Regions from separate parts of the Priestia sp. FSL H7-0729 genome, predicted to be linked through region 1. Evidence: a T-box and tRNA genes for the amino acid it is inferred to sense, from the RefSeq annotation. Region 1 holds a T-box; the other regions hold tRNA genes.
The links. A T-box is a leader RNA that pairs with one kind of tRNA and senses whether it is charged. The one in region 1 lies ahead of leuS (leucine--tRNA ligase), so its partner is inferred to be a tRNA-Leu.
Positions count from the first base shown of each region.

Region 2: it has a tRNA-Leu gene. The T-box ahead of leuS (leucine--tRNA ligase) is inferred to sense a tRNA for this amino acid. The anticodon was not compared.
Region 3: it has a tRNA-Leu gene. The T-box ahead of leuS (leucine--tRNA ligase) is inferred to sense a tRNA for this amino acid. The anticodon was not compared.
Region 4: it has a tRNA-Leu gene. The T-box ahead of leuS (leucine--tRNA ligase) is inferred to sense a tRNA for this amino acid. The anticodon was not compared.

Region 1 covers NZ_JBBOTQ010000005.1:398,113-406,420, forward strand. Annotated here, with positions in the region: gene MHH93_RS15030 (CvfB family protein) at 1-746, shown strand, start outside; gene MHH93_RS15035 (class I SAM-dependent DNA methyltransferase) at 1,104-1,874, shown strand; gene MHH93_RS15040 (phosphotransferase family protein) at 2,096-3,052, shown strand; T-box leader at 3,164-3,434, shown strand; gene leuS (leucine--tRNA ligase) at 3,513-5,957, shown strand; gene comER (late competence protein ComER) at 5,938-6,783, opposite strand; gene MHH93_RS15055 (ComEA family DNA-binding protein) at 6,970-7,605, shown strand; gene MHH93_RS15060 (deoxycytidylate deaminase) at 7,644-8,165, shown strand; gene MHH93_RS15065 (ComEC/Rec2 family competence protein) at 8,269-8,308, shown strand, end outside.
Region 2 covers NZ_JBBOTQ010000002.1:89,115-97,422, forward strand. Annotated here, with positions in the region: gene urtA (urea ABC transporter substrate-binding protein) at 1-369, shown strand, start outside; gene urtB (urea ABC transporter permease subunit UrtB) at 552-1,457, shown strand; gene urtC (urea ABC transporter permease subunit UrtC) at 1,479-2,570, shown strand; gene urtD (urea ABC transporter ATP-binding protein UrtD) at 2,533-3,342, shown strand; gene urtE (urea ABC transporter ATP-binding subunit UrtE) at 3,320-4,015, shown strand; gene MHH93_RS06680 (nitrogen regulation protein NR(II)) at 4,049-4,684, opposite strand; gene MHH93_RS06685 (XRE family transcriptional regulator) at 4,711-4,920, opposite strand; gene MHH93_RS06690 (urease accessory protein UreF) at 5,177-5,878, opposite strand; tRNA gene MHH93_RS06695 (tRNA-Leu) at 6,323-6,405, shown strand; gene MHH93_RS06700 (glutathione peroxidase) at 6,556-7,035, opposite strand; cyclic di-AMP (ydaO/yuaA leader) riboswitch at 7,405-7,580, shown strand; gene MHH93_RS06705 (HAD family hydrolase) at 7,696-8,094, shown strand; gene MHH93_RS06710 (HAD family hydrolase) at 8,222-8,308, shown strand, end outside.
Region 3 covers NZ_JBBOTQ010000008.1:130,103-138,410, reverse strand. Annotated here, with positions in the region: gene pelA (pectate lyase) at 416-1,369, shown strand; tRNA gene MHH93_RS18610 (tRNA-Leu) at 1,550-1,634, shown strand; gene xynC (glucuronoarabinoxylan endo-1,4-beta-xylanase XynC) at 1,721-3,406, opposite strand; gene MHH93_RS18600 (divergent polysaccharide deacetylase family protein) at 3,822-4,664, shown strand; gene MHH93_RS18595 (N-acetylmuramoyl-L-alanine amidase family protein) at 4,639-5,382, opposite strand; gene MHH93_RS18590 (YqzE family protein) at 5,578-5,796, shown strand; gene MHH93_RS18585 (hypothetical protein) at 5,950-6,906, opposite strand; gene MHH93_RS18580 (YqhG family protein) at 7,111-8,308, opposite strand, start outside.
Region 4 covers NZ_JBBOTQ010000004.1:127,817-136,124, forward strand. Annotated here, with positions in the region: gene MHH93_RS11690 (MFS transporter) at 1-40, opposite strand, end outside; gene MHH93_RS11695 (DUF6199 family natural product biosynthesis protein) at 182-370, opposite strand; gene MHH93_RS11700 (sensor histidine kinase) at 683-1,831, shown strand; gene MHH93_RS11705 (NucA/NucB deoxyribonuclease domain-containing protein) at 1,943-2,425, shown strand; gene MHH93_RS11710 (hypothetical protein) at 2,619-2,843, opposite strand; gene MHH93_RS11715 (hypothetical protein) at 3,051-3,500, shown strand; tRNA gene MHH93_RS11720 (tRNA-Leu) at 3,965-4,050, shown strand; gene MHH93_RS11725 (ATP-binding protein) at 5,077-7,989, shown strand; gene MHH93_RS11730 (hypothetical protein) at 7,989-8,308, shown strand, end outside.

The DNA.
Region 1 (8,308 bases):
TTGATACGGAAGATCGTCTGGCCGTAACGATGAAGAAGCCTTATCTCATGCTTGGCGAAATGGCACGACTGGTTGTGGCTGATGTTCACCCACGACTGGGCTGTTTCCTGGAAATGGGACTTGGACGGCAATTGCTGCTTCCTATTCGTGAATTGCCTGAACTGGAGGAACTGCGTCCTCAAGTGGGGGATGAAGTCTTTGTAATCATGGAACATGACAAGCAGGGACGTCTGCGTGCCAAATTGGCCGGGGAACGTGAACTTTCACCATTGGCTTTCCATGCGCCAACTTCATGGTTAAACGAATGGGTTGAAGCAACGGTATACAAACCACTGCAGATGGGTACTTTTGTACTTGTAGAGGGCGGTGTACTGGGCTTTGGCGCAATTGGCATGATTCATTCATCCGAACGCAGTCATATGCTGCGTCTTGGTGAGAAAGTTAAATGTCGGGTGACACTGGTACGTGAAGACGGACGTGTGAATCTGGCCATGACTCAACTCAAACAAGTTGGACGTAACGAAGATGCAGACAAACTGCTCGCTTTCATGAAAGAACGCCCTATGGGTGGCATGCCTTACTCGGATGCAACTCCGCCGGATATCATTAAGCAGCGTTTTGGTATCAGTAAGTCTGCTTTCAAGCGTGCCTTGGGCAAATTGATGAAAGATGGACTGGTGGTTCAAAAGGAAAGCTGGACGTATCTGTCCGAATCTGCTCCTGCGGATCAAAGTGAAAACAAATAATTCTTTTGAATAATTTCGTAATATGAAACTCGGAGAAGGCAGGGATAGGCTGGGTAAACACCGGATGCCCCTGTCTTTACTTTTGTTATATAAATTGAACTAAACATTTACATGAAACGGAGAGGACAGAAAGAACCTGAAGAAGCGTAGCGTTCGCCTAAAAGCTTTCTAAAAGAAAGCTGCTTCGGAAGCACACGCTATCCCCGGATTTAATCCTTTATAAAAGGAATCAAAAAAATCTGGGGATAACAGTGATCGGAAGGTTGTTCTGTCATTGGAGTATCCAGTGTAAATATTCTTTAGTTCAACTTATATAGATCAGGATTGGAAAATGAAATTGAAAGTGCGGTGCCTGACATGTCTTACCGGAAATTTGCCTATGTCTATGATGAATTAATGGAAGATATGCCTTATCCGGACTGGATAAGGTTTGCAAGAACAGCGTGGGAAAAGCATGGAATGCCCAAAAGTGTCGCTGAACTTGGCTGTGGAACGGGCTCCATTACGATCCCGCTCGTGAACTCCGGTTTCGAAGTTACAGGTATTGACCTGTCAGCAGATATGTTGTCGGTTGCACGCAGCAAGATGGAGGCAACGCCTCAGGGCCACCGATTGTATCGGGAAGGCAGCGTACGTTGGGTGCAGCAAGATATGCGTGACTGGCGAGTTCCGGAACCTGTGGATTCAGTGATATCTTTCTGTGATTGCGTGAATTATCTGCTTGAACAAGAAGATGTTGTTCGAACATTCCAGCGGACATATGAGATGTTGAAGCTGGATGGAACGTTTTTGTTTGATGTGCATCATCCCAATACCCTTATTCGTTATGATGAGGAGCAGCCTTTTGTCCTGGATGAGCGCTCTGTATCTTATATTTGGACTTGTGATCTGGACCAGGATCGTTGTGAGATTGAACATCATCTCAGTATTTTTTCGCGTGTGGAAGATGGTAGCAAGGATATATACCAGCGGTTTGAAGAAGTTCATGTCCAGCGTGCATATAATCCGGACTGGATGAAGCTGGAGTTATCCAAGGCAGGTTTTAGAGATGTGAAGGTATATGCGGATTTTGAATGGAAAGAGGCTGGAGACAGCGCACAACGCTTGTTCTACGTTGCTGTGAAATAAGAACAAATCTCGAGAACTGTCCTTATGTTTGGTACATAAGGGCAGTTTTTTTGGTTTTATTCCCCATATCAAGTGAGTGACGTGTTTCCGTAATCGGGGAAAGAAATGTTAGAAGAAACTTATGAGCGTGACAAAAGTATTGCCAGTTAAAGTAAAGGAGGCGATAATAGTCGGGTAGAAAGCGTTTTCTGAGAGATCAATAGTCGAGATGAGGTGTAGAAGTGGAAAGTACATATAAAACAAGGCTTACGTCAGAACAACTGAATGCCATAATCGAGCAGCATCTATCTGCAAGTATACAGGACTACAAGGAAATGGTGGATGGCTGGGCCAATCATGCATATCTCATTACATTGAGTGACGCACAGCGAGTGGTACTCAAAATTGCCCCTTCGGCTTCCACCAATCTGATGCGCTGCGAGCAGGATCTGATGATCGCCGAAGTTGAGGCAATGCGTCTCATCAGCAAGTTACAGGATGTCCCTGTACCCCAGGTGTTGGCTTATGATGACTCGTTAACCATGGCTTCAGCGCGTTATTTCATCATGGAGTACATGTCTGGAACACCCTACAATCAGATCAAGGATCAGTATTCTGCGGAAGAGCAGGAGGCCATTGAACAACAACTGGGGCGTTACAATCGTCGAATTAATGAAATCAAGGGCGAGAAGTTTGGATATTTCTCGGAGCAAAAACAGCGATATTCCACATGGAAAGAAGCATTTATGAATCTGATGGATGACATTCTTGCGGATGGGGAAGAAGCCGGGATTACATTTTCAATGGATTACCCTGAATTGAGACGCTTGATTGAAGAAAAATCGGATGTGCTGGATGATGTAGAGGAACCTGTGCTTGTAAGTTGGGATCTGTGGGATGGCAATGTTCTAGTAGACAAAGGTCGCATCACAGCCATTATTGATTTTGAACGTTCACTGTGGGCAGACCCTCTGATGGAGCATTATTTCAGTCATTTTAACTATACACCCGGTTTTGTGAAAGGTTATGGGCGTGCGATTACGACTGAAAGTGAGCTAAAAAGAAGAAGTCTGTATGACTTGTACTTTGATCTGGTACTGCGCATTGAGTGCGCTTATCGCCAATATGACAATCAGGAACATGTGAATTGGACTATTCATAACCTGGAGGAAGGCATTGAGCGGTTTTGGTTATCCTGAACAGCAACCCGCGTTATGAAGGTTACAAACCGTGAGCTTTAAGAAAGCGAATATAACGTGTCATATTGACTTTGGGCTTGCTTTTTTATATAATGGTCCCGATATTGTATACATATTTCGATGATAAGGATCAGTAGTAATTCCTGTACATAACAGAGAGCCGGCGGTTGGTGCAAGCCGGTTGACAGTGATTTGCGAACTCGCCTTGGAGAAATGCGGTGATTACACCATTCTGCTTAACCTACTGGCATTAAGCCTTTGGTTCAGGAATGGAAATCCGCATCGGTTAACCGCCGTTACAGGTCCAAAGGGAGTGGATGACGAAGCACGTTCGTCCACTAACTAGGGTGGTACCACGGGAATTCAACCTCTCGTCCCTAGCGCTGCAAACGCTACGGGATGCTGAGGTTTTTTTGTTGCAATTAAAACTAAAACGAACAACCAGAAGGAGGAACAATAGATGAGTGAGAATAACCAGCCGAAGCATGGCTACCAGCCACAAGTCATGGAAAAAAGTTGGCAGCAATACTGGGATGCAAATAAAACGTTTAAAACAGGTGAGGATCCTGCCAAACCGAAATTTTATGCATTGGATATGTTCCCTTATCCATCCGGTTCAGGTCTGCACGTAGGTCACCCGGAAGGATATACAGCAACGGATATCGTTTCCCGTTACAAGCGTATGCGTGGTTATAATGTATTGCACCCAATGGGTTGGGATGCTTTCGGACTGCCTGCTGAGCAGCATGCATTGGATACAGGTGAACATCCACGGCATATTACATTCCGCAATATTGACAATTTCCGCCGTCAGATCAAATCGCTCGGATTCTCTTATGACTGGGATCGTGAGATCAGTACAACGGACCCTGAGTACTACAAATGGACACAATGGATCTTTATCCAGCTGTACAATAAGGGCCTCGCTTATGTGGATGAAGTCGCAGTGAACTGGTGCGAAGCACTTGGAACGGTGCTGGCTAATGAAGAGGTTATTGATGGCAAAAGTGAACGTGGTGGACATCCGGTTGTACGTAAACCGATGCGTCAATGGGTACTGAGAATTACCGAGTATGCAGAGCGTCTGTTGGAAGACCTGGAAGAGCTGGATTGGTCTGAAAGTATCAAGGATATGCAGCGTAACTGGATCGGTAAATCGACAGGTGCGGAAGTTGTTTTTGCCATTGAAGGTCGCGAAGAAGTTATTAAGGTGTTTACTACCCGTGCGGACACATTGTTCGGTACGAGCTTTGCAGTACTTGCTCCGGAACATGAGTTGGTAGAAGCAATTACAACGGATGACCAGCGTGAAGCGATTCAGGCTTATCAGGAGCAGGCTTCTCGTAAGAGTGATCTGGAACGTACGGATTTGGCTAAAGACAAAACAGGTGTATTCACTGGTGCTTATGCAATCAATCCCGTTAATGGTGCAAAACTGCCGATCTGGATTGCTGATTACGTTCTTGCAGGTTACGGTACAGGTGCGGTTATGGCTGTTCCGGGTCATGATGCACGTGACTGGGAATTTGCTAAGCAATTTGGTCTGGATATCATCGAGGTTATTCAAGGTGGAGACGTTACACAAGAGGCATATTCTGGTGATGGCGCGCATGTGAATTCCGATTTCCTGAACGGATTGAACAATGAAGAAGCGGTTGCCAAGATGATTGCTTGGCTGGAAGAGAACGGTAAAGGACAAGGGAAAGTAACCTATCGTCTGCGCGATTGGCTGTTCAGCCGTCAGCGTTACTGGGGTGAGCCAATCCCGATTCTGCATCTGGAAGACGGAACGATGAAGACCGTACCGGAGGATCAACTTCCACTGCTGCTGCCTGATATCGACCAGATCAAACCTTCGGGTACTGGAGAATCACCACTGGCGAATGTTACGGAGTGGGTGAATACGGTAGATCCGGAAACGGGAATGAAGGCACGTCGTGAGACCAACACCATGCCACAATGGGCGGGTAGCTGCTGGTATTACCTGCGCTTTATCGATCCGCACAATGACAAGGAACTGATCTCCAAGGAGAAACAGCAGCAGTGGCTGCCTGTTGATCTGTACATTGGCGGAGCGGAGCACGCGGTGCTTCACTTGCTGTATGCTCGTTTCTGGCATAAAGTGCTGTATGATCTGGGTGTTGTGGATACCAAAGAGCCGTTCCACAAACTGGTGAACCAAGGTATGATCCTAGGCACGAACAATGAGAAAATGAGTAAATCTCGTGGTAATGTCATTAACCCGGATGAAATTGTGAATGAATTCGGTGCGGATACATTGCGTCTGTACGAAATGTTCATGGGACCATTGGAAGCGACAAAACCGTGGAATGCAAACGGGGTTGAAGGCATGCACCGCTTCCTGTCACGTGTATGGCGTCTCTTCATTAACGAAGATACAGGAGCCATCAATGACAAGATTACGGTGGACGGTGGAACGGATGAGTTCAAGCGGACTGCTCACAAAACGATCAAAAAAGTTACGGAAGATCTGGAACACCTGCGCTTCAACACATCCATCAGCCAGCTGATGATCTTCATCAACGATGCGTACAAAGCCGATACACTGCCTCGTGAAGCGATGGAGAACTTTGTACAACTGTTGTCACCACTGGCACCGCATATGGCTGAGGAACTGTGGAGTCGTCTGGGACATGAAGGTGGAATCTCTTACGTGGCTTGGCCTGAATATGATGAGTCCATGACAGTGGATGCGGAAGTGGAAATTGTTGTTCAGGTAAACGGTAAAATCGTAACTCGTGCTACGGTTGCGAAGGATCTGGATGCACAGGGCATGCAGGACTTTACGATGGAGCTGGCACCTGTTAAGCAGGCGCTGGAAGGCAAGACCATTCGCAAGGTCATTGCCGTTCCAGGCAAACTCGTTAATATTGTTGCCGGTTAATCTCGCCGGCTCGAAATAGTTCATCCAGCTTTAACAAATCTTCATCATATTTGTCATGTGTCGTGTGGATCAGGCTGTCGAAAACACCGTCGAGACTAACCTTCAGCAGTGCAAGTGCCTGAGCGGTAATGCCGCCAGGTACAGCAACACGAGCCTGAAGCTCTTGCGGTGTGTATCCTCCTTCGGTGAGTAGCTTGCCTGTTCCCAGGAGCATCTCGCCAGCCAGAGCACAGGCATCTGCCCTTTTGATACCTGTCAGCTTCACTGCACTTTCGATCCACTGTTCCAAAAAGAAGGATATGAATGCAGGTCCGCAGCTGGAGAAGTCGGATGTGATGCGTGTACAAGCTTCATCCACTTGGTATGGCCTGCCTATATGGCTAAGCAGACTTTCCAGCACAGCACGGTCTTCACTAGTCATTCGTTCGCCGTGTATACACAGGGACGCGCCGCTGCCAACCTGATGTGTGACGCTGGGAATAACTTTGGAGACTTTGCAAGGAAGTGAAGATTCCAGATGGCGCAGCTGCACGGGACTGGTGATCGAGACAATTATATGATTGGGATTCACGACAGGCAGGATGTCGTCAATGACATGTTTGAATTCAAGCGGCTTCACGCACAGGAATATGATATTACTTCGGATCACCGTTTCCCGATTGCTCTGGGATTCATGCAGACCGGGGTAACGGAGGGATAACTGCCGTACTTTGGACGGGGTTCGATTGCTGGCGGCGATCTGCCGCGGCTCGAGTGCACCTGATTGGATCAGGGCATAGATCAGCAGGCTGCCCATGCTGCCGGTTCCGATAAATCCAACCTTCATTGTTTCAGGCCTCCTTTCATGCTTTACGGTACTGGCGCAGTTCTTTCCATCTATTCTATGCGTGAGGACCTGTTTTACATGACATGAAAAATATACAACTTGTTTCACCAGAGAAGTCCAACGGTTCGGAAGCACCGCCCGTGTTCGAAATGAATGATTTTGAATTCAGGGAGAGGTGTGGAAGAAATGAGATGGAACAAAGGCATGACCATTGCTGCTGCGGTGGTTGGAAGTATACTCATATTATGGTCGGGCAAAAGTGAACAACCACCTAGTGGCTGGGAACCCTTGCAGCTCGGCACCGAAAAGCCGACGATAGAGCAGGAACTCCCTGCTGTACAGTCGGCTACTTCGGTTCAGGGCAATACAGGAGCATCATCAGGATCGGATGCAAGTGGAATGCAGACTGGGAATGATGCAAAGGCAGATAAGTCTAAAGAGCTTGCGAGCGCTTCAGTTGAAGGTGATTCGGGAGTTCAAACTCCAAGTCAGGCAAATGATAATCCACCAGACACCTCAAATTCGATTGAACCAGTTACGCAGGGTACTAATTTGAATCCTTCGGTTACTTCGGAGACGGCATCAAGGAGTAATCCACCTGTAGTTCGTGAGGAGGCTAGCGACAATGGCAAGATTGATGTGAATACCGCTCCTGTCTCCAAGCTTATCGAGCTTCCCGGAATTGGGGAGAAGAAAGCTCAAGCTATTGTGGACTATCGGAATGCACATGGTCCTTTTGCGAAAGTTAGTGATCTGACAAAGGTCAAAGGAATAGGCATGAAGATGCTAGAGAAGATGGCACCCTATGTGCAGATCCGGTAATATGAGAATAAAAATGTGTTGAGCGGGAGGAAAGTAGCATGAGTACAGTAGAGGTACGCAAGGATTGGGATACGTATTTTATGGACATCGCGTATATGGTTTCTACCCGTTCCCGCTGTTCGCGTCGTCACGTAGGTGCCGTTCTTGTTCAAGGTAAAAAACTGCTGGGAACAGCCTATAATGGCGCACCCACCGGTGTTCCGGATTGTTCTGAAGCAGGTTGCATGATATCTGAAGAGTATGAGTTGGTCGTGACCGATGGGCAAGAAGACATGGTGAAAAAGCAACGCTGCATTCGCACAATCCATGCGGAGCAAAATTTGCTTTTATTCACAGATCGAATCGACCGCGAAGGCTCATCTGTGTATGTGACCGACGAACCTTGCTGGACATGTGCCAATATGCTGGCGAATAGCGGGATTACAGAAATCGTCTTTCATCGTTCTTATCCTAAAGATACCGGCAAGGTTACGAATATGATGGAACAGAAGGGCATAACATTCCGCAAGCTGGAGAATTACCAGCCGCCGCGGGAAACGATGATGACTGTGAGCAATTAATCTGAATATGGTCGAGTATGCGAGGGAGAACCTCCGGCAAGCCTGAATTGGCTTTCCGGAGGTTTTTCTGCGTTCAACGGGTTACACAAAAGGAGGGAGACGGATGAAAGGCAGACCTTTACTGACTTTTACGATTTGCTGGT
Region 2 (8,308 bases), on a different contig from region 1:
CAGACAACGGATACACCTGAAAATGCAACATTTGTAGCCAAGTACAAGGAAAAATACGGTGCTGATCGAGTGACGGCAGATCCAATTGAAGCGGGATATGTGGCGGTTTATCTCTGGAAGGCGGCGGTGGAAAAAGCAGGATCAACCGACGTGGAGAAGGTGAAGGCAGCTGCGAAGGGTCTGGAGTTTGATGCACCGGAAGGTAAAGTAACCGTGGATGGAGAGAATCAGCATATCTACAAAACCGTACGGATCGGTGAGGTACAGGAAGATGGGCAGTTCAAGGAATTGTGGAATTCTGGTGCGCCTGTCAAACCGGACCCTTATCTGAAAACGTATGAATGGGGAGCTTCTCTTAGCGCCAAATAACATAGAAACCTCGTAATAAATAAAGGTAACTTGCTTCAAAGCAGCCGATTCATAGACGAGGGTGTGACAACACATCCTCTCACCGTATCGCGGTAAAGCGTTACCGCTATGCAAAACGTGAGAGTGGTGCGAATTGAAGTGATGTGAACTATCGAGAGTCACGTATGGAGGAGGGGATAACGATGGATATGTTTATCCTGCAGATGTTCAATGGTCTGAGTATCAGTTCAATTTTGTTGTTGATTGCACTTGGTCTGGCGGTAACGTTTGGGCTGATGAATGTGATCAATATGGCTCACGGTGAACTGATTATGATCGGTGCATATGCAACGTATGTAACACAAAATCTGTTCATGTCCTATGCTCCAGCGGCGTGGTTTGGTGCCTACTTTGTTGTTGCTTTGCCGATTGCGTTCATCGTAGCTGCTCTGATTGGCTGGTTGCTCGAAGTGGTGCTGATCAGGCATCTATATGGCAGGCCGCTGGATAGTCTGCTCGCGACCTGGGGTGTAGGGATGATGCTGCAACAACTGGCCCGTACAATATTCGGTGCACCAAATGTGGGGGTATCCAGTCCGGCTTGGCTCAATGGAGGGTTGGCGATCTCGGACGGCATTATATTTCCGTACAAGCGAATTTTCATTATCGCACTGGTTGCGGTTGTGCTGCTGTGTATGTATCTCTATATCTATCGAACATCTTCCGGAAGACGAATGAGGGCTGTGATGCAGAACCGAAGTATGGCGGGGTGTCTTGGGATTTCGACCCGACGGGTGGATGGCATGACCTTTGCCATTGGTTCGGGCATCGCCGGAATTGCTGGTTGTGCGTTAACACTTATCGGTCCAATTGGTCCTTCCCTTGGTACCTATTATATTGTGGATGCGTTCATGGTCGTTGTTCTGGGTGGGGTGGGGAAATTGGTTGGAACCGTGTGCGGTGCGCTGGGGATCGGCATGTTCAACACATTGTTCGAAACATATACCTCGGCCTCGATTGGCAAGGTGCTTGTGTTTGTATGTATCGTTGCTTTTCTGCAATGGAAACCACGCGGCTTGGTCGCGATGCGCACACGGAGTCTCGATTAACGTGAAGAAGGGGGTTAGTTCATGTCGGCATTACTCAAAACTGGCAGTCTGAAAATGAGGATTATCTGGGCGGTTGTACTGATCATGATGTGTCTTGCTCCGCTGATCTCCACGGAGTTTCGTCTGAGCCTGTTAGCCAAGTTTTTGGCACTGGCGATCCTGGCCATCGGTCTCGATCTGATCTGGGGGTATGGGGGTGTGTTGAGTCTTGGGCATGGGGTATTCTTTGGTCTGGGTGGGTACGCGATGGCGATGTATCTGAAGCTTCAGGCCAGTGGAGCAACACTTCCTGACTTCATGGGATGGAGTGGTCTCAGTGGTCTGCCGTGGTTCTGGGAACCATTTCGCTCTTTCCCCGTGGCGCTGATATTGGGGATAGCCCTTCCGGCATTACTCGCCTTTGCCCTGGGGTGGTTTACGTTCCGTAACCGGATCACCGGTGTTTATTTTACCATCCTGACTCAGGCTTTGGTTCTCATCACAGTGACGTTATTTGTTGGCAAACAGGAATGGACGGGTGGAACGAATGGCATTACCGGATATAATTCAATCTTTGGTTTTACACTTCATTCCGCTGGAACAACCATTGTTCTCTACTATATAACGCTTGCTGTTCTGGTGATCGCGTATGTGCTCTGTCGTCGAATGGTGAACAGTCGTTTCGGTCAGGTGCTCGAAGCGGCGCGTGATGGAGAGAATCGGGTGCGATTCCTCGGATATGATCCGGCAGGATACAAAACGCTGGCTTTTGCCTTTTCCGGTGCACTTGCAGGCATCGCGGGCATGCTGTTTGTTCTTCAGGTAGGCATTATCTCGCCATCCATGATGGGCATTGTTCCTTCCATTGAGATGGTCCTCTGGGTTGCACTGGGTGGTCGCGGTACGCTTATTGGAGCGGTTATCGGAGCGGTGGTGCTGAATGCAGCCAAAACAGGCATCAGCGAAGCTTACCCTGAAGGATGGCTGTTTGTCATTGGTGGGCTCTTTGTAACGGTCGTCTTGTTCATGCCTAACGGAATTGTGGGTGTGTATCGTCATGTCGTTCGCTTGCTGAAACGGAGAGGAGAAAGTGCACATGTCCAAGTCACTCGGGAAAAACCTGAAGTCTACTGAGGATTCAGCGGTTCTGATCGCCGAGGATATTACGGTGGCATTTGGCGGGTTCGTTGCGGTCAAAGGAATGAATCTGAAGCTGCATGAGCATGATCTGCATTTTCTGATTGGACCGAATGGTGCAGGGAAAACCACGATGCTGGATGTGATATGTGGTAAAACCAAACCCATGTCCGGCTCGGTGAAAATAGCGGATGGCACGGAATTGACGCGACTGAGAGAACACCAGATTGTTCGCAAAGGTGTAGGACGCAAATTCCAGGCGCCATCGATCTTCGCAGGTCTGACGGTGCAGGAGAATCTGACACTGGCGGCAGAGACTCGCCGTTCTCCTTTGCAAGCCATCGGTATTCGTCGATATGGGAAAATGAGTGCTGCCATGGAGCGTGTTACCCTCCAGATTGGTCTGCAAGATCGCGTCTATGCTCGTGCAGGGGCGTTATCACATGGGGAGAAGCAGTGGCTTGAGATTGGCATGTTGCTTCTGCAAGAGCCGCGTTTGTTGTTACTGGACGAACCAGCCGCAGGCATGACGGATGAAGAAACACACAAGACCGGGCGACTTCTGCAAGAGATTGCGTGTGAACGCTCGGTTGTGGTGGTGGAGCATGATATGGAGTTTGTACGAGAGTTCGCAGCCAAGGTAACAGTAATGCATGAAGGGAAACTGCTGAAGGAAGGTACGATGGCGGAGGTACAGGCAGACCCGAAAGTGGCTGAAGTGTATCTGGGTAAAAGGAGGGATGACCATGCTGTCGCTGCAACGAATTGAATCCGGCTACGGGGAAAGCAATGTGCTACGTGGAGTGAACCTGGACGTAAAGCCTGGACAGGTGGTGTGCCTAATGGGCCGTAACGGTGTAGGTAAAACAACATTGATGAAAACATTAATGGGCCTGCTCAAAACACGTAAAGGCAGTATTCAGTGGCAACATCAGGAGTTATCTACCTTGGACACAGCCAAGCGGGCAAGAGCAGGGATTGGTTATGTACCGCAGGGGCGGGAGATTTTTCCGCAGCTTACGGTGAAAGAAAACTTGTTGCTTGGCCTGGAGACAAGTGCGCCGGGGGTAAAGGTGTTCCCAGAGGATGTGCTGGCGATGTTTCCAGTGCTTGCTACAATGTATGGACGGCAGGGCGGGGATCTGAGTGGTGGGCAGCAGCAACAGTTGGCATTCGCTCGTGCGTTGGCTTCACGTCCCGGGTTGTTATTACTTGATGAGCCGACAGAAGGCATTCAGCCTTCTATCGTGGAGGATATTCGGCAGGTTATTTTGCAGCTCAAGGCAAAGGGAGACCTCTCGGTTCTGTTGGTAGAGCAAAGTATTGATTTCGTGCGAAGTGCCGCAGATTATATCTATATTATGGACAAAGGAACGATCACCTTGCATGGGACACCGCAAGAACTGGATATGTCGCAGTTTGAACATCATCTGTCTGTGTGATTCCTGTTAGCGTGTGGAGTATAAAGAAAGGTTTCAGGAACGCTTGTCCAGAATATTTGAGTATTTCGGGTATAACCGCCGGATGCATTCCGGGCAGATGTCATGGGTAAATTCGGCGTGGGTATGCTTCTCCAGATAACTCTCAACGGAGTTCCAATGTTCCTTTTCGTCCTTGATTTGTTTGCAGACAGCGCAAATAGGCAGGAGTCCGCGCAATGTGCGCACGTCAGACAGGGCCTTTTTTAATTGGCGTTCTGTCTTTTTCTGTTCGGTAATATCCATGTGTGCAATCAGAGCGAGATCGATATCCAAAATTGAATTCGCATGAGACAGAGGGGTGAGTTCCACGCGAAACCACCGCTCTTCGTTGCATGCCGTATACACGCAGATGTCGTATGTATGATTTCGATGAAAAGGTACTCCGCGTTCTTTCAAATTCTGTGCGACAAGTGCCGTGTGTGCGTTCTTGCTTCGTATTGCCCAGGCTTCCGTCAGATGCAGGTAATGTGTATGATTACTGCTCGCTTCCGGGTTGAGTAATGATTGGCCGAGTCCCTGTTGCCATGCGTGGTTACAACTGTGGATAACCCAATGGTGATCAACGATGATGAGTTGGTGACGAATGGACTGGAACGATAGCCTCTCCAGATCGGATGTAACATGTCTCATGGATGGGGCCCTCCTTGGCAGAAATTTTATCTCAGTTCATCTGGAATATCCAAAATGTCAGCAACCAGGTGTCTGAATCGGGTGGCTTTACGCGTGCCGTGAATGAGATTGGATAAACGGTAGGGTGGGATGCCATGCTGTTCGCAAAAGGTCTTCTGGTCCACTTGAAGTTCGGTTAGCCGTCGTTTGATGGCCCATCCGAACGGGGTCACTGGTTTTTTCTTGTTCTTGTTCAAAAGGGTTCACCCCTGGTTAGAATGTAGTATTCAGTCGCCATTTCTTCGTGTAAAATATATAGAAATACGAGCTGTGTATTTTATTATATACGTAAATGCGTCATCTAACAATTAAAAAAGACGGAAAAAAGTGTATTTTTTGATGTTAAATGGCGTAAATACGTTAAATAAACAAATAAAACGACAAAAAACACGACGGCAAGGAGGTTGCCGCGTGTTTTTGTGTTTGTCTGAATGAAGGGGAGAAGGAAGAGGATTAGGCTCTGTAGGCATGAAGTCCAGCTCCAAGCATATGGAAACTGGGGAAAAATGATTTCATGGACATCGAGGTTGGTTGTACCAGTCCATCCGTAGCCGAGGCGCATACGGTATTCCATTCATTCTCCAGATCTGAGGCCAGGCGTACCATCAGATCTTTGGTTATATCGTTGTTCAGGGGAATGACTTTGGAGGCTTCGGTTATGCAGGCATTCATGGCTGAATGCAGGTAACCAAGGACCGCTTCCTCGACCGGGATGTCGAGGTGATGGTTAATCCAGGCGTGAACAGTGGAGAGGCAGCCAACCGAATCATATTTGGCGAAGATCTGTTCGAGCTGGCTGAAATCAATCCAGGGGTGCAGAGCGCGTGCCAGTCTGATCAATCGTTTTCCCATGGCGGCAGCTTGTTCTCTGAGATCTCCAGGAGTTCGCTGAACGTGGACCAGTTTATCGATCAGAGCTATCCGCCATGTATCCTTGTGATCTGCTGCGGTATAGATGCCTTTGATGGCCATGCCTTCAAGACGAACAATGCTGGGATGCAACTGACAACGCATGAATGATTCGAGATCTTCAGCATTACGAATGGTACCCTCCCTGATATGGATATCCATGCCGAAGGAATGGGTAAACCCTCCAACCTGAATAGAGGAATCAAGCAGTTTGACATAATCGAGCAGCTTATTCCCACGGTTCACAATCATTCGCCTCCTGTGTTCGTTAAATGTCATGTTAAATGACATTTATATTCCTTTTTGTTAACTTTATGTTTGGAAATCCGAATTATATGATAGTTATCATCCCATAAATGTCCGCTTTTTGTCAATAGTATCTGTTGAATTTAATGAATAGATTCTGATATTTAATATTTGTGTTATTTTATATAACCTATTGTGTTATTTGTGTGGCGAAGTGCAGGGAGGACTATATATAAGGAAGGACTACATATTAATGAATCAACAAGATCGGCTCTAGCCGGAAAAGAGGGGATCAAATCTAAGGATATGCAGTTCATGGATAAACATGACGAGAATATGCGTTTTTTGAGGAAAATGCCTGGCTGAAAAAGAAGGTTTAAAAAATACTTTACTTTTATTTCTGAACCCGGTATAATCAATTCTGTTGCCGATTATTTACGACATGCGGTCGTGGTGGAATGGCAGACACGCTATCTTGAGGGGGTAGTGGGCGTATGCCCGTGGAGGTTCGAGTCCTCTCGACCGCATCATATGAACGATGAAGAAGAAGCTTTCCTTTAATGGAGAGCTTCTTTTTTTGTGTCTTTTCGAACAGTCGGGTATCCAGGGGTGAGAAAAAAGGCCATCCATTCCCGGGGGTAATGGTGCTCTACCTTCCGGCACGGGTGGCCAATGTACTATTTTTGCAGCAAATTCTTGATATCTTCTTCAATCTTGTCAGGTGTTGTTTTCGGAGCATAACGCTTAATTACCTGTCCGTTCTGATCCACAAGGAATTTGGTGAAATTCCATTTGATTGCTTTGGAGCCAAGCAGGCCTGGTGCTTCTTTGCTAAGGTGCTGGAAGAGAGGGTGAGCGCTTGAGCCATTCACATCAATTTTCTCAAACATCGGGAAGCTTACGCCATAATTCATCTGACAGAACTCGGCGATATCGTCGGAAGAACCTTTTTCCTGTGCAAATTGGTTGCTTGGAAAACCAAGGACTTCAAACGGGGCATCTTGGAACTTGTCTTGCAGTTCTTGCAGACCTTTGAACTGAGGGGTAAGTCCGCATGAGCTTGCGGTATTTACAATCAGTAACACTTTATCACGGTAGTCGGACATTTCAACTTCTTGGCCCCGAAGGGTATTGACTTTGTAATCGTAAACTGTCATCTAATCGCCTCCATGATATCATCTGATATCTCTTATTATATTGGATGCAATTAAATAATGCAAAATTAATATGGTGTTAAAAGAACCAAAACGGGCAAGTTGTGCAGAATACGTGAATGAAATGCGAAGTGACTTTCGTCAGAGTGAGAATTAGATAGCCTTGAAGAGATGGATAGAGTATAACCATGTTGTAAGCGTTATTATGGATCGGTATTGGCGAAAATCTGTCGATTCGGTGATCTGTACGGACTTTACACCGTCATGGTACGGGTGTATGATTCATAACGTAATTTCAATTTAAACTAAATTGTACCTGAAAAACGAAACAAACGATAATATCGCTCGATCTGATCTTAAGATATACGAACGATGTTTTAATCGCTGAGTTTCCATTCAGTCATGAGTGGGAAACGGGGGAACCAACAGAATGCGCTGTCCAGGACAGTAGGCATTCATGGGGTGAATTTTCCGGTGACAGCCGGAAATAGGGCGACTCTCGCGCCCGAATCCGTCAGCTAACCTCGTAAGCGTTAAAGGGAGAGGCAACAAGCCGTACGCTGGTTCATGGTGTTTTCGCCATGGATTCTTTAAGAAGCGTTCGGGAGGCCTTGGTCCCCCACGCTTCTTTTTTGTTGTCTTTTCACGCCAAGGGAGGAACGAATGATGGATACTGAGATGATCTTAGTGACTGCTCCAAATGAAGCAGGACGCAAATTTATCAAATTGCTGATGTACAAAAAAATGCCGTTTGCCGTTCTAACCAACAGTGCAGGGGAAGAGCGCAGACTCCGTAGAATCGGGGTAGAGCATGTCATTCGCATGAATACGGCTGCAGCTCAAAAATGGTTTTTGCCGCAGGGCAGCGTGGGCAACGTGTTTATTTTTGAGAACAGCCTGAACCTGACTTGCCGTTATTTACAGATCTGCCGTTCATGGACATCGAAATCCCTGTGCGTCATTACGGAACAGAGTCATCCAAAGGGCATCTATCGGGGCATGGGCGCAGACCGGATTGTATATTCACTCAATGGGGAAGTCGGCTTTCTCCTCAATGGTTAATGCCATAGCTTGTGATTGCTCAGGTGTAAGGTGCCTGTTATAATTGAATGTATCGATAAACGGAAATTTGAGGAGACTCATGCAAGATGGTGAGTCTTCTTTTTTATGCTTACAAGGAGGAATTGGCGTGCCGGATGTAGGTGGATTAAAGTGGTTGTTTTTTGATGTTGGAGATACGCTGGTGGATGAATGGGAGCCGGTTGATGATATTATC
Region 3 (8,308 bases), on a different contig from region 1:
CTATTTGAAACTATATTGCATAAATGCGTAATTGTCAAACCCATTTAAAACCCTTCTTAGTGCCCCAATGTTATCGGAATTACAGTTTTTTTAGGCAAGAAGGGATTAAGTTTGGGTATCATTCATGACAAAAACGTCATTATTGATTCGTTTAAGACGAATTTGGATAAATAAATAGGTTTGTCATGAGTTGAAAGAACTATTCCGTTATGTAGAATTAAAGAGATTATATTGATTAAGTTGCATATATTGACAAAAATATATTTTTTGCATATTATCTCATTATCCACACCACATATTGGATGAAAATAGATTTTATTGGTTTATACATTCAAATGAAGGAGGTGTAGGGACTGGCTTATAGGTAAGGTAGAACTTTGGGTTTTATTAAAATGAACATGGGAGAGTGTTACATTTGAAAGCGAAGAAAATAGTTACTTTTGTCCTGGCATGCACCATGGTGTTCTCAACAGTTGGAATGGCAGTTTTCCCTGTAGCGACGGTATCTGCTGCAGATGCATCGGGAACCACAGCGAGTATTTCTGATATTTTGAAGAACCAGCTGCCGGATGGAGGTTGGAGAAAAGATTATAAACAAACAAGCGGAGAGTGGGCGAAGTCCACGATAGACAACAAGGCTACATACTCAGAAATTAGAAGATTGGCGAAAGAATTTAAGAAGACGAATGATCCGCGTTACTCCGCAGCTGCAATCAAAGGAATTAACTTTTTGATCAATATGCAGTATTCGAACGGCGGATGGCCGCAAGTCTATCAAAGCTCCGGATATCACAAACATATCACTTACAATGACGATGCCATGATTAATGTGATGATCATGCTCGATGAAGTAGCATCACGCAAAGGTGATTTCTCGTTTATCGACAGTACACTTGCCAATCGCAGTAAAAATTCAGTTGCCAAAGGTGTGGAGGCGATTCTGAATACACAAGTCGTTTCAGGCGGCAAGTTGACAGCGTGGGGACAACAACATGATTCCAGTTCCCTTAAACCGGCGAGCGCAAGAATCTACGAAGTACCATCGTTGACAGCTGGAGAGAGTGTAACGATTGTTAAATTCCTGAAAACGAGACCTGCCAACGCCAAAATTACCGCATCCATTAAAGGAGCGGAGGAATGGTTTAACAAGGTGAAAATTACGGGTTACAAGTATGAAAGAGCCAATGGAGATAGCAAAATTATCGCTGACTCCAAAGCGGCACCGATTTGGGCACGCTTCTATGAGATCGGAACGGATAAACCAATCTTTATTGGTCGTGACGGGGTAGTTAAATACAAATTAAGTGAGATTGATAAAGAAAGAAGAGGCGGTTACGCATGGTATGGTAACTGGCCTTCCAAGCTGTAATTTGTAGTATCCGTTGCATTCGCTTTAATGAACTTATAACAATGAGCATTTAAAGGTAAAGCCCGAATCGACATGGACGTCTGGTTCGGGCTTTCATGTTATTATTTTCAGTATTGACATGATAGATTCTGCATGATATATTATTTCTTGTCGCTGAGATTGGTCAGTGAGATACAATATGCGGTCGTGGCGGAATTGGCAGACGCGCACGGTTCAGGTCCGTGTGGGCTAACCCCCCGTGGAGGTTCGAGTCCTCTCGACCGCATCTAATAAAAAGACTCCTTAAGCTAACGCTTAAGGAGTCTTTTTTGTTTGCTTTTTTTGATATTATCTTTTTAGTCTGACGGACCTTTATTGTGCTGCGGTAATATTAATGCTGTCAATATTCGGTCCTTCGGTTCCCGTGGTTACAACTTTCAAGGTATTGGTTCCCGTGTTCATGGGGACCTGTATTGTTTTTTCAACCCAAGTGGACCAGCTTCCTGTTGCCGGAAAGGACTCGTTGCTGATGACTTTGGCTCCGTTAACAAAAATGTCAAGGTTACGGGTTCCGCTTTCCAGCGCATAACGAATCTTTACGTTTTTGGTACCTGTAATCGTATTGTTAATGGCGTTCCATTGAATGGCTGAACCAGTCGTTGCATTGAAGTTGACATACCCGGAGCCAGTGTAACCAGGGTAGATCGTTTCAATGGTAGCATCCGTAAGAGTTGTTCCGGTCTCGGCTTCATAAGTAGTGCCACTACCTGTATTTCCGCCGTTATTCCCGCCAGTAATGTTGGCAACAAACGTTGTTACGCTCTGAGCCGGGAGCTGTGCCGTGAAGGCCCCATTGGATACGTTAAGCGAGGCCGCACTTGCCAGGTTGCGACTGCTGTCCGTAACCCATGAGGACACCGTGGAGGCATTACCATTTTGCAGAACGAATTTTTGGCTTGTGGCCGAAGTTCCACGGTTAATTGCTACGACAACGACCTTGTTATCCCCTTTGTAGGCAGAAACAAATGTGTTCGTATCCGGGTTTTTGGTTGCATCCACTCTGAGATAGCCAGGACGTACAAATTTGGAGAAATGGGCCATATTATACCCGCGTTTGCTTATGGTACCGTCTTCTTTCATCGGACCATACTGTCTGCGGATGTACCACCACACATAGGCTTGGAAATCACCTTCTACCATGGCATTGTGCATGTGATAGGAAACTTCTAGTGCTTCAGGCCAGCGGTCTGCTGAATTGTTGTCACTGTTTGGAACATACACCTCAGTCATCCACAGTTCTTTGCCAGCTCCTTTTTGCTTAAAGAGAGGGTAGGCAAAATTCGAAATCTGGGTTCCGTACGTATGTGCTCCCAGAATGTCCATGTTGGCAAGGGCCTGCGGATCATTCAGGATTGGGTCAGATATGTTCTTTAAGTACTGGAAGGATTCAGGTGCCATGACTTTGGTACCTTGAATGGAACCAGCATTTTCTTTCATGAATCGAAGGATCTCTTGTGGAGTCCACCAGGTCCAGTCATGAGCATAATCCGGTTCATTTTGTACCGAAATGGCATAGAGATCTACACCGTTATTTTTCATGTAGGATACAAAGTCGTTCAGATGTTGCGCATATGCGGCATACTTGTCGTATTTCAGACGTTTGGCATTTGTATCCCCGTTACGGTTGAATGTTTCAACCATACTGCTCGGAGGATTCCAAGGGGATGCGAATACGATAGCCCCCTTTTCAATAGCCCGTTTGGCTGTGGCAACTTCACGATACCAGTTATTAGAATCTGGATCGACGTAGATCCTGAGAATTGAAAAGCCTAACTGATTCTGGTCGTTACCGAAAGCAGTTTCACGCTGAGCGGGCGTCAGATCACCAATCCAGGCAGGAAGGTTAATACCCCCAAAACCCTTGATCAGTTGTTTTTCCGAGGACAAATTAATGTTGGCATCACTTGCCGCCGAAACTTGTGTAGGACTTAACATGAGGGGCAGAGCTGTTAAGCAGGCCAATAAAACATTGATCGTTTTTTTGAATTTGAATTTCATTACTGTCATCCTCCTCGATAATGGTAAATGGTTACATAGAGAAACCGCGACCAGGGTAACAAATAAGAAGAATTGATAGTCTGCATTTATTTTATGTAAACCCTTTCAAAACCCCCTTCCACAAATCATAGGAAAGAAATAAAACACACTAACTTCTTTCATTTGTTGATTCTACTAAATAATTCCTATACTGAAAACCTGACAAATTACAGTATTTCTTCTAATTAATCTCTTTTTTCTACGGTTCAATGACAGTTCCTGTCTGAATAGAAAGGTGAAGAGTGGGATGTTGTAGATTCTCGGCTAAGATAGAGGTCTCCAATGGTGGAATGTTGTTTTAAGGAAGGCTTTGGCTTACATATTACTCCCTTCAATATCAAACAATGAGATCACAGAAACTTACGGGGAGGGAATCATGATGAAGGAAAAGAGAAAGCACTACTATCGGTTCATTGCAGGTTGCATGGCATTGTTGATTGTCATTTGCGCAGGCATATCGGCAGGAGGGAAAACAGCGGCCGCTTCAGAATCCACATCGAATCACAAACGGTTAGCGATTATTATCGATGATGTTGGTAACGACATGAAGGGTACGGCGGAGATCCTGGCGATGCCAGTTAAACTAACGGTAGCAGTTATGCCTTTTTTGCAGACAACGAAGAAAGATGCGATAGCTGCACATGAAAAGGGAATGGATGTAATTGTGCACATGCCCATGGAACCCAAAAAAGGAAGACCTGAATGGCTGGGCCCGGGTGCAATCACATCCAATCTGACAGACGAAGAAGTCCGCTCACGCGTGGAGAAAGCAATCGATGATGTGCCTTACGCGATTGGCATGAACAATCATATGGGTTCCAAAATTACTTCGGACAAACGCATCATGTCCATTGTGCTCGATGTATGCAAAGAGCGGGGCCTCTTCTTTGTCGACAGCCGTACGAATTTTCGCTCCGTGGTGGGGGAACTTGCCATATCCAAAAATATGCCGCCTGTAGGTAATGACATTTTCCTGGATGATCAAAACTCCAAGCAACACATTCGCAAGCAAATGAATCTGGCAGCTCAGCGATCCATCGACAAGAATATATGTGTTGTCATTGGTCATGTCGGACATACGGGGATGAACACCTCCGCAGTGATTCGTGAATCCGTCTCCCGTCTGCAGGGGCAGGTTGAGTTTGTAGGAATCGGTGATCTGGTTCGAGATGTGTGGCAATGGCAGTCTGCACCTACACTACCGACAGATAATAAATAATGCCCTTGGCAATAGACTCTGCGATTCGTTTTTGCTCAGCGGGATCACTCATTCTGGCTCGATCTTCGGCATTGCTCAAAAATCCGGTTTCGACGATGACGGCAGGTTGCTTCACGTAATTCAATAGATAAAAGGGCTTGCCCCACACAACCCCGTGCTCCGTTCCGAACAATTGGTTCATGGCGTTCTGAATGGATTGGGCCAGCAAATAACTCCTGCCTTCCTTCTGGTGCAGTACCACCGGACCGTGTGCAGCCGATCGGGGACTCCAGTTCGCATGGATGCTGACGACGATATCTGTACTTACTTCTTCGCTAAGGCTCTTGCGTTGGGCAAGATCCTTGGTATGACGGGAGCGGCTGTTCAGCCAGCGGTTCTCATCACTAAGTGCATAATCACCAAGTCGATTGATGATAACGGCATAACCTTTGCTGCGAAGCAGGAGATAGACCTTTTGGCTAATGGCCAGGTTGATATCTTTTTCCAGAACGCCTTGGGCTGACGTACCACCATCAATACCGCCATGGCCGACATCGAGCAGGATCACGGGTGCTGCAAAGGCATGATGACTTGAACGGTAAGCATCTCCATCGGTCACCGGCAACATGGATGGACTGTTCTGGGACGGAACTGCTTTTCCATAAGCAACATGGGGTAGCATGGGAAGGCAATAGAAGCTGATTAGCAAGGCTACCGAAGCGGTCAGCAGCTTATACATGGCAATACACACTCCTTCATGAAATAGGTATGGGATGCAGATTAATGGCTGTCTGGATACCTTTGGCATTAGACTGTGCATTTTGAGGTTTTTCATACCCTTTTCAATAAAAAAATGTTTAACCATAACACATCCTGCACACAATAGAACTATCGTAAGCTCTGCGAATGTGCAGGAGCGAAGGAGGCAGATGTTATGGCCAAAAGTGATGAATTGGTAAAATATATTACGCAGCGTGTTGTTCATTATATCGATACGCCGAAGGATGAGCGGAAAGAGCGGGCCAAAAGGAAAGAGCCGTGGGCGATGAAATGGTTTGGTATGATTCCGTTCGCTGTATCCCTGTGGGTGGGGAAAAAGGAAAAGGAATTGGATACACCGTCTCATAAACGAAGTTCTTCAGGCAAAGGATAACTTCGCATGCCTACTCCACTCAGCGAGTTTGAAGACACGCCCTATTGTAAAACCAAAAGACGCAATCCCTTTAATTCATGGGAAGGCGTCTTATTTGTTGTGGATGTCTAATTGTTCTAACATTCTTGAATGATCTGTAGAGTTAACTGTCCGTCAAGGCTTCATGATGTAAAACTGACCGTCTTGTTGTAATGTGCTCATAGGCACAAAACGTTGAATAGATGTTTTACCGCCTAGCGCTACATATAGAATGGGCTCTGCTTCCTGTTCTGTATGCCATAGCTGATATCCGCTAACGGGTAGAGGACCGCCGTATATGACATTATGATCATCCGCTGAGAAAACAATCTCTTGAATCTCCCCATGTTGTATCACATTTTGTGCCCGGTCGGCCGCAACAGGCTTGGATGTAATCCATAACAGATTATCAGCCGGATTGAAGGCTGGTCGCAGATGAAGTGGATCGACTGAACCAGATGGAGCTGTGGTTAATTGAGTTATGCTCGCAGAGACTTGTTTGGAATCAGCCTCCAGCAGGTTCAGAAACTCGGAAGGTAGTACATCTCCGTTCGTAGCATCAATATAAAGTGCAGGTTGACTAGGTTGTTCCACTTTCCAATATGCCAGCAGGGGAAGAGCATAACCAAGATGAAGCTCTCCTCCGCCAGCAAGTAACGCTTCGAGGTTCATATGTTGTCGATCTAAGGCTTGTCCAAGAAGTTCATTGTTGTATGGTGACTGTTCTCCTTGACCATATTCACTAAGCATCATATGTCCCTGTTCTGTGGCGGTAATAATCATGTATCCGATAGGTTTACCCTCAAATGCAGCTTCCACCAGCCAGCTATGTGTACCCGGCCCTAGAGGATAGAAGTCCAGGTCGGCTTTCTTCCAATTTGCTTCGGCGTTAGCCGTACCGAGTGTAACTGCTTGTTGCTCTGCAAATCGTTGCACAGCAGCGGGAGCTAGCTTGTCATTCTGGAATGCATGATGTTCGGGACTATATTCTGTGGATGATACGAGAGATCGTGAAGACGTTTTTTGTTCCTCGGCATTGGCTATCGACCAGTAGGAGAATAGGGCAAGACAACTGAGCAAACCCAAGGTCATACAGGTTGTTTTCCGAGCGTTGTTCCAACACGTATGGAAGAATTGTTTCAAATTCACACCTACTTTTCATTTATCCGTTACCTGAGTCGGTCCTAGTTTCATTCTAGGGGACAGGCTATGCAAAGGTTGCCGCAACCTGTCGGGCAGCTGATCATGAATAAACACTACTTTTGCCAGCATTTGCAGGAAAAGTAGTGTCTTCGTCTATCTTAAGTGAAACATGCCGCTGCTAATCGCAGTCACTTTCACTTTGGGTTCATATTGCCAGATCATCTCGGTCCGGCGTGTCTCGTATTGCAATTTCATGGCTTCACGATCGATTACCGCCTGCTTGGCTTTCTCTTCTTCGGCTTCTGTCTCGGTGTCGATCGGTATTACGGCCTCTGCGGCCAGTTCTACATCTGCTCCAACGGTTTTAGCGTTAGCGTTAGTTATATCCAGAACTTTTTTCAGGGGTACAGGTGACGTGCGGTTAGAATGGAGATTCTCCGTGGCTGAGGCTGTGTTACTTGTTGGTTCCACCTCAGGCGTATCTTCCCGGAGTACTGCTTCATAATAAGTGTCCAACACGTCCAGTTCCAGATCAAGTCGCTCTTGGGCTTTCTCAGCCCAGCTATAATCGAGTTCCAACAAGCGGTTCGTCAAATGAGATTCGAGAGCAGCTCCGGCATCGGATAACGAAACTTTAGCTGTCTGCACATGCATGTTCTCCGCGAGCCTTGGACTGAGATCACGTCGATTCAGCTTGGTTCCGAATTTCTCTATAATTTCACCCGAGCGAAGGGAGATGCCGAGAAAATGCAATTCCTCCCGTTTCAAATCACAGGCGAATTCTACCTTGAAACAGACACCGAGCCAAGGCTCATATACGGCTGGCGCTGTAGCGCGCAATTGCCGTTTGGCAGCCTGTTCGAACAGGTTCACGAAGGCACCGCCTTCACGGGCTGCACCGAAAATCTGCTGCAGCCTGCGACTGCCATACACCACTTCTTCACGCAATATTCGTCCTGGTCCCAGTAGTGGCATGGATGGAGTAATGCCGAAGTAACGACCCAGGATGGTTTCTTTTGGCTGCTCGCCTTGAGGAATGCCGTTGGTCACGCCATTTTTTTCAGCAGGGTCAGGTACAATTGAAGGTAATGCTTGCGCAGCTTTGGCTTCTGCAGCTTCGGTGGCCTGCTGATAACTGTCGGGATCGAATATAAATGTAAAGGACATCGTCTCAGCGGGTGCTCCGGTTCGCTCCACGAACCCCCAATAATAGGGGCGATTGGTCAATGCTTTGTCCGCCTCGGGCGAAAGTTTGACTGTAACATGTGCAGGTGAACGCTCCATAATCTGACAATCGAGTGCTTCCAGATAGGTGAGAACATAAGCCTGCACTTCATGGGGAGACATGGTC
Region 4 (8,308 bases), on a different contig from region 1:
GTGTTTTGACGGCCCAATATGGATAAAATGCGATGTTCATGCCAAGGATGTCCTTTCCGAAACGATACATCTATATTACGGGCAATGTCATCCTTGCACCACAAACAAAGTTATCATTTTCCCGTCATTTCAACGCAAAAAAGAAACTGCCGAGCGGGGCAGTCACTTCTTGTGCCTATAGTTATGCCATAGCGAGTGTGAAGGCGATAAGCAACATTAGCAGGCTGGTTGTTCTGACCATAGTCATATAAGGCCTGCTGGGTTCGGCTTCACCCCGGGAAATCCAGCCATAACGCAGATACCAGCCGAATTTGGGGAAACAGAGATTGATAATACAGAGCACCATGAATATAAAAAAGAGGGTTCTCATACCCATCTTCCTTTCTTACTTACATAACGGATCTCATCTTAACGTTTGCGTCTGGTAAAAAAGACTACAATCAAAATAATAATGATGATAATTAACAGAAATTTCATGCGTATTCCTCCTGATGAACGTTAGGTTATTGTCGAATGTTAGTTATCAACTATTACCCAAGAACCACATGACTTGAATAACTGTGTTACAATTAAAATATATTGTTTTTATATCAACACATACCATTTGGTTAGTTGTATCTCCATATAATGTACGATTACAGACTATATAAACATTAACATGTGTGAGATGAAGGAGGAAGGCATGAGCCAACATAATCAATCCCCATTACAGTGGGAATTTATCATCTCGAAAGTGAAATCCTCCGTGACCGTGGTCGATGCTACCTTGCCTGAGCTTCCGCTCATGTATGTAAACGAACACTTTACCCGGCTGACAGGATACACGTATGAAGAGTCTGTAGGACAGAATTGCCGATTTTTGCAAGGACAGGACACAGACCCCGAAACGGTAATGCAGATTCGTGATGCATTAAAGAAACAACAGTCCATTAAGATTGATATCTTAAATTATACAAAAAGTGGCCAGAAGTTCTGGAACGAACTGAATATTGATCCGATCTTTAATGAATCCGGAGAGTGTTTATATTTTGTAGGCATTCAATACGATATCTCAGAACGGAAGTATGCCGAACAACAGTTGAAGTTCGCAACTTCCATGGCTGAGATGAACAGCAGAGGGCAATTGGAATTCATCGGAAAGCTGAATCACGAGCTTCGTACGCCACTCAACGGCATTATGGGTATGATCGAACTTGCCAGTATGGGTGAAACTACGGATGAACAGAAAGAATACCTTGAACTTGCACGTCAATCGGGTGAGGCGCTACTTAACATCGTTAACAATAGCCTGGATATGGCGAAGCTGGGCAGAGGCAAAATGGATGTTGAAAACATTGAGTTTCAACCTCTGAAGCTGATCCAACAGATTGTAAAGACACATGAGCCTGCGGCGCAGAATAAAAATATACGTTTGCTCTGTCATGCTGATCTGAATGTTCCTGATGTACTTATCGGTGACCCGCTAAGACTTCGGCAGGTACTGGATAATTTGCTGAGTAATGCGATCAAGTTCACGGAACAGGGTGAAGTGCAGTTACAGGTGGATGTGAGGAAACAATTGATGGATACTGTGATATTGGTATTCTCTGTGCGTGATACGGGAATTGGCATTCCTCCACATCAGATGGAACAATTGTTTGATGCATTTACTCAAACCGATATCTCCCATGCGCGCCGATTTGGCGGAAGCGGGCTTGGACTGACCATCTGCAAAGAACTGCTGGAACTGATGAATGGCCAGATCTCGGTGGAAAGTACCGAGGGGAAAGGTACACAGTTTGAGGTGATACTGCCCTTGCTGCGCCAACAGGCCATTCCCAATGTAGGATAACCAAACAAGCAGGACAGCCAGGTGATCTCGGCTGTTTTTTTTTATTGTATTGAATTGTTTTACGAACGGGCGTTCTGCTATAATGTAAGTGTTGAATGGGGGAGACACAGCATGAGTAAGAGACGCACAGGACGAAAACGCAAAGGCAAGCAAGGTTTCAAAAAGCAGGTACTTACACTGGTAGCCATGCTGCTGGTAGCCCTCTACGCCTGGGCTGGGGGAGAATGGCCAGAGGAGATACCTAATCCATTCGGAGGGACGAATAAGAGTGTAGACCATACCATTACGTTTCCTTCAGAGCGCTATCCCGAAACAGCCAATCATATTAAAGCTGCAATCAAGGCAGGGCATTCGGATGTATGCACCATTGATCGTAGTGGAGCTGAAGGCAATCGGGATCTATCACTCAAGGGTGTTCCGGTCAAAAAAGGTAAGGATCGTGACGAGTGGCCCATGGCAATGTGCGCTGAAGGAGGAACAGGTGCAGATATCCAATACATTACCCCAAAGGATAATCGCGGTGCAGGTTCATGGGTAGGGAATCAGTTAAGTACATATCCGGATGGAACACGAGTGAAGTTTGTAGTGAAATAACGACAGGATATGGATGGACAGAAACAAGGATAGTAAGGGCTGAGTTGTGAGGCCAGTGGCAGTGTGGTTCAGGATAAGTAGAAGAGAAAAACCAGACGTGCATGCGTCTGGTTTTTTGGTATGAAGTGCTGGCATAAATAGATACAGTTAACGTATCTATAGTGGAACTGAGTTTCTAGGATTATGGAGCCGACTACACGAGTTGCATTCCGCTTAAATGATGAGACCGGATGCTTAACAGACGCGTAACATGTTCAACCTCATCAAACGGTATCCATAGACTGCCGTGAACCGTACGTAAGGAGAGAATGGATGTATCAGCGGTACGCTCGGGATATCCGGTTACCGTCTGACCGCTTGTATTACGAACCATGATCTGTTGCTTGCGCCGGATGGAAATTTCTACCTCTTTTTTCATAAGTCATTGCTCCTGATTATGAGATGATAAATCCATATGTCAATGTTTTCAATGGTTAATTTGTCTTCTTTATCTAGTCTATCAGAACTAGGTATAGATTTCCAGAAGAGAAATCAATAATCTTCTAGGTGATTTGTCTTAGCTGTGGATTAGCCGTTTTTGAATGGGGATTACGGGGTTATATTAGGATAAAAGGAGGGGAACGGAATGACAAAACTGATTATTGGGCTGGCCCGTACCGAGAACGAGGCTATAATTATGCTGAATAAAGCTAAAGAGGTAGGTATTAAGGATAAGTACTTGGGAGCGGTGGCGAAAGAACAGCTTAATCTGGAGCTGGTGAGCGAGAAGACGGGTTTGCCTAAACCTTTAAAGGGTGCAGGAACGGATGGTGCCTTTGGCGCGCTAAAAGGGATATTGGCTGGTCTGGGGAAACGGATGGATCAGACGATGTCGATCGGAAAAGCAGTGCGCAGACTCGCCGGCAATGAGATCGGGAGTGAGACCGATGATTTGGTGCTGACACTGACTGAAGCGGGGATCTCGGAAGAAGACGCACGGTATTATGAAGATTGGCTGTTAAAGGACCATATCTTGGTTATCGTGGAGTGCAGCGAGGAAGAGGCGGCTCGTGTTCGACCGATTTTACTTTTTTAGTTTAATTTAAGGCTGATTTTAGGTTTCTTTAATGTTGGGAAGGTATTCTTATCTCACACCTCCCTTAATATAGATTGGTTTACCGGAAGTCCGGGACCGCAACTCGGACTTTCTAGGCACTGTGAGCTGATCGCTTGCAGTGCCTGTTTCATTTATATAAGTTGAACTAAAGAATATTTACACAGACACTCCGATGACAGAACAACCTTCTAATCGCTGTTATCCCCAGATTTTTTCGATTCCCTTTTGAAAGGGAAAATCCGGTGATAGCGTATGCTTCCGATGTAGCTTTCTTTCAGAAAGCTTTTAGGCGAACCTTCGCTTTTTCAGTTTTTTCTGTTCTCTCCGTTATCGTGTAAATTATTAGTTAAACTTATATAGTTGTATTATTTTTAATAAAAGGTGTTGCAAAGTTAATTAGTTCATGGTAAGATATTTCTTGTCGCCAAGAAATACATAATCCTGCCGGGGTGGCGGAATTGGCAGACGCACAGGACTTAAAATCCTGCGGTAGGTGACTACCGTACCGGTTCGATCCCGGTCCTCGGCATCTTAAAGAAAAGCATGAGATCCCTTTATGATTAGGGATCTTTTGTTTTTCTACAGCTTATTTAGATTAGATAAAATAAAGGTAATTGAGTTCCGCGTAGGGACAGCAATTTTTCCCATGTCCCAATTCGGCATTTACATGTAATCGTCTGATGCTTCGTTTTACGTATCTGTGATATTTGCTTGATCACTTTTAGTATGGGAAATGCTCTAATTGATCCGTATTTTATCAATCACAAAATATTTACAATTATTTCACTCCGACTGAAACCACCAATAATTGCACCAAGCAAATATAGCCACCAAATTTAAGTGGTTACCAGCAGCGGTTTCATCCTCCTCAGAATATTCCATTCTATCTCGATGTACATTTTTTCTTTTTTGCTGATCTGAAGACACTTAAAGCTTTCAAGCGGGTTAAGTGAGACTCCCCGCTTGCATTAACACACTCAATGCTTACGTCAATAGCTAATAATAACCAGGACTATAATGTTGAATATTTCATGAATCAATATGCCTATTAATTTTACCTAAAAGAAGGAATTAGTCATATGATGTCGAATGTAAGGTTTCAGGTTTACAGCGGTTTTTTTTCGGCGCAAAATCATTGGAGTTGTGCTTAGTGGAGAGATTCTCTGATCATTATGGAAAAACAAGTGATGCTTCACGGCTAAACGAAAGTAGAAAACAGTTGCGAAGAAACCTGTAAGCTGAGCGTTAGATTTCTTCTTTAAAAAAGCTAACTGGTCAACAAATAATTCAAGCTAACATAGATATGCTTTCTGGACCAGATATGAGTGGTTTATGGAGTTGGATATAGATCAGGGGTATAAAGTAGAATTGTGGGAGGTGCGGGAGACCGATTATACTCTCATATAGTTGACACTGTACCTCTAATTCAACATGTATTGTAGAATCACGTTAAAATTGCTTTGTTTTTCACCATGTTAATGTATCTATTCCAACTCTTATTCTATCAATGAATGAATACATGAGAAAATATTAATTATAGTGGGAGTGACCTCTTTTGCAAAATTTCGTGGTGAATATTTTAAATAAAATTGAAGTTTATAAAAACTATGTACCTACTGGGAAAACTCTACTCAATGATAGAAATATGACCATAAAAGAATTATTATCAGAGCTCATTAATCTCTTTAACCAAGAGGAGGCTGCTATACTTGCAGAGCATTCGAAAGCATATGTAACCGACAATTATGAAAAAAATGTAAGGTATTTTGCTACACAACTGGTTTTATTATTAATTCCAGAACATGAAAGACTTAAAGGTTATGAGGATTATAAGAAACTACTAGGCCAACGGCATTTCTCTTATGGTTTCTACAGTCTTTTCGATAGTCAACGTTTGATTAAAAAGGATGAAGGGAAAGGGAAACAATTTCATTCCATCTTGGAAGATTCATTTTTTGAGAAAATACTTTACTTAGGATTAGTTGATTTTTATAAAAATTTCTTTGGAAAGTTTTCTGATAATGAAGAAGCGATTGAATTATTATGTAAATATTATCCTGAAAAAGTTAATTTGAGACAGAACTTAGATGATATTGTAACAGCGATTTTTCGTCATATTACTAACGCAGGAACATTTGGTGACTCCGGCTTTGCTTACAATGGAATAAAACTGATCAGCCAGTATATTGGTAGATTGCCTAAAGGGGTAATACATAAATTACTTAAAAATTATGAAATTTACAGAATAGTTAATGATAAAGTCTACAGAAATCAGGTTTTTACAATAATTAATTATTCTTGTATTAATGATGTTGAAAAGCCTAAGTACAAATTTTTCTTTTTAGATAGCCTACTTATAGCTAATTATATGAATAACATTCTTGTTAAAGCATATGGGCAAAATAACTACATTGGTGGTAATTATGACTTTCTTACCAGTAAACTAAAGAAAAACAGATTAGGAGTACTTAAATATTCTAGTACCGAGAAGATATATACTTACTGGACTAACAATTTTGTAGCAGAAAGAAAGTTTATAGTGGTTCGCAAAGCTGTTATTCATATATCTTTTGAAATTAATCAAAATAAGATTATTATACATAATTTAGAAAAAACATCCAAACCGTTAAATATAACATTCAAATACGAGGATTGGTTATTAGATCATTATGGGTCAGTGAAGTTTGAACAAGAACTAAATGATGTTGTAAAATCTGACGAACCAGAATTAATTGATGAAGATGCCGATAAAATTACTGAAACACTAGAACCAATTGGATCCATCTCAAAAGAAGCATCTATGGGCGATAATCATCATTTGATTTTCTCTATGCTTTATCTCAATCAATATAGAGGGCTTAGAGAGCAGTTGGTTGATTTTGATCACAAATATACATATAGCAATGATTTAAATGCACTGGTACCCTTAGAAGCTCAGACAATCATTCCGCATTTTTACGGAAAAAATATTTACTCACTATCCTGTATAGTTGGCAAGAATGGTGCAGGGAAAAGTAGTACGGTGGACTTTTTAAGAAGCACATTCTTTAAACTCATTCATTTAATCCGTGATTATAATCTTACCTGTATCAATGGCTGCGTATGCGAAAGAGACTATGCAAAATATAATATTTTAGATATGGGTTGTGAATTTGTAATCGTATTCCATCTAAACAACAAAACATTCTACTTAACTAATATAGAAAATATAGTTGTTTCCCAGGTAGAGCCATTTGATCGTAATGCGTATGATAGTAACAATGAACTAAGTAAAGTCATATATTTTTCAAATATGCTCAGTGCTAATCAAGATAGCCTGCTTGTCGATAAAGAAACAACTGAAAGATACGTTTTGACTGTGGAAGAAAAAGAAGCTATACAGATAGCCGAATCTCTTAACAGTTTCAAACAAGTCGATTACTCTGAGGCAGCAAGTTTTATACGTAAACGTAAGGCTACCAAGGTAGCGGCTCAAGCTCATGACAACAAGAATAAGAGAGATTTTATCCAGCCTAAGTTTAGTCCAGCTTTTAATAAAGACTTATATTATCAATTAACTTTTTTAAAGCATTTGACACAGGAAGACATAGGCAATTTTTTTGATATGCCTACAGGTAAAATATTTACTCTCAGAAGTGATTTGTTGAATGAAGTAACTCATATGCTTAAGCAACCAATTGAAGGTTTGGAAGATTTCAAGCCATTTCTCTCAGCACCCGATGCCAATCTAGGACCTTTCTCGTCAGGGCAGTATGCAAAGTTTTCATTCCATTCCAAGCTCTACTGGTTCTTAACGGGTCATGAAAAATATGTTAAGGAATTCGAGGATATGTTAGGCCCAAATGATTTCAGCCTCGACGAAGCACTCTTAGATGGGGAAACAGCACTTATATTCATTGATGAGGGTGAGCTTTATTATCATCCTGAATGGCAACGAAATTATATTAAAACACTCATAGATAGTATTGATCGCACGGTCACTCAAACAGATTCAAAACTCCAAGTGGTTATTACAACTAATTCACCATTCATTATTTCAGATATTCTCAACGAAGATATTACCTATCTTTCTAAGGAAAAAGAAGGATTTCAGGATACCTTCGGTCAAAATATTCATAAGCTTCTTACACAAAATTTCTTTATGGACTATACCATAGGTGAATACAGCCGGGAACTGATTGTGAGAATCACGGAATGGCTCTCAAAAAGAGATGAGAGTAAAATTAGAGAAGAACTCAGTCATTATTATAATGAAGATATAGAATCTAAAGACTTTTTCAAGAAAATAAATGATTTGATTAATAAAATAGGCGAACCGATTTATAAAAGAAAATTATTAGATATGCTCAGCAAAACAGAGTGGGGAATTCAGGGGACTAAAACATTGCAGATAGAAGCGTTAGAAAAAGAGATGACCGAAATGAACCTTAGAATTATAGAGTTAAAACGAGAAAGCACGGTGAAGTAATGATTCAAATTAAAACTTATTCTGAAGAATTTGAGCGAGAGTACTGGACTACAGCAAAATCGAAAATATCATCTTCTATCCAATCAGAAATTATCAAGAGTTGTGAAAAATTTCTACCGAGCAACTTTTTTGAAGGTATCGAAGATGAATTTAAATTCAAGGTATTAATCCTTTCTCCATTTGAGAAGCTGAGTGCTGCAGAAGTATTTATAAATACTGAGACAACTGGTATCAAGCAGGAGGAGTGCTTTGACATTCATGAAGATGGGAGCACTACTATTAAAGGCATCTATAAGACTATTCATGACTCCTACGAATT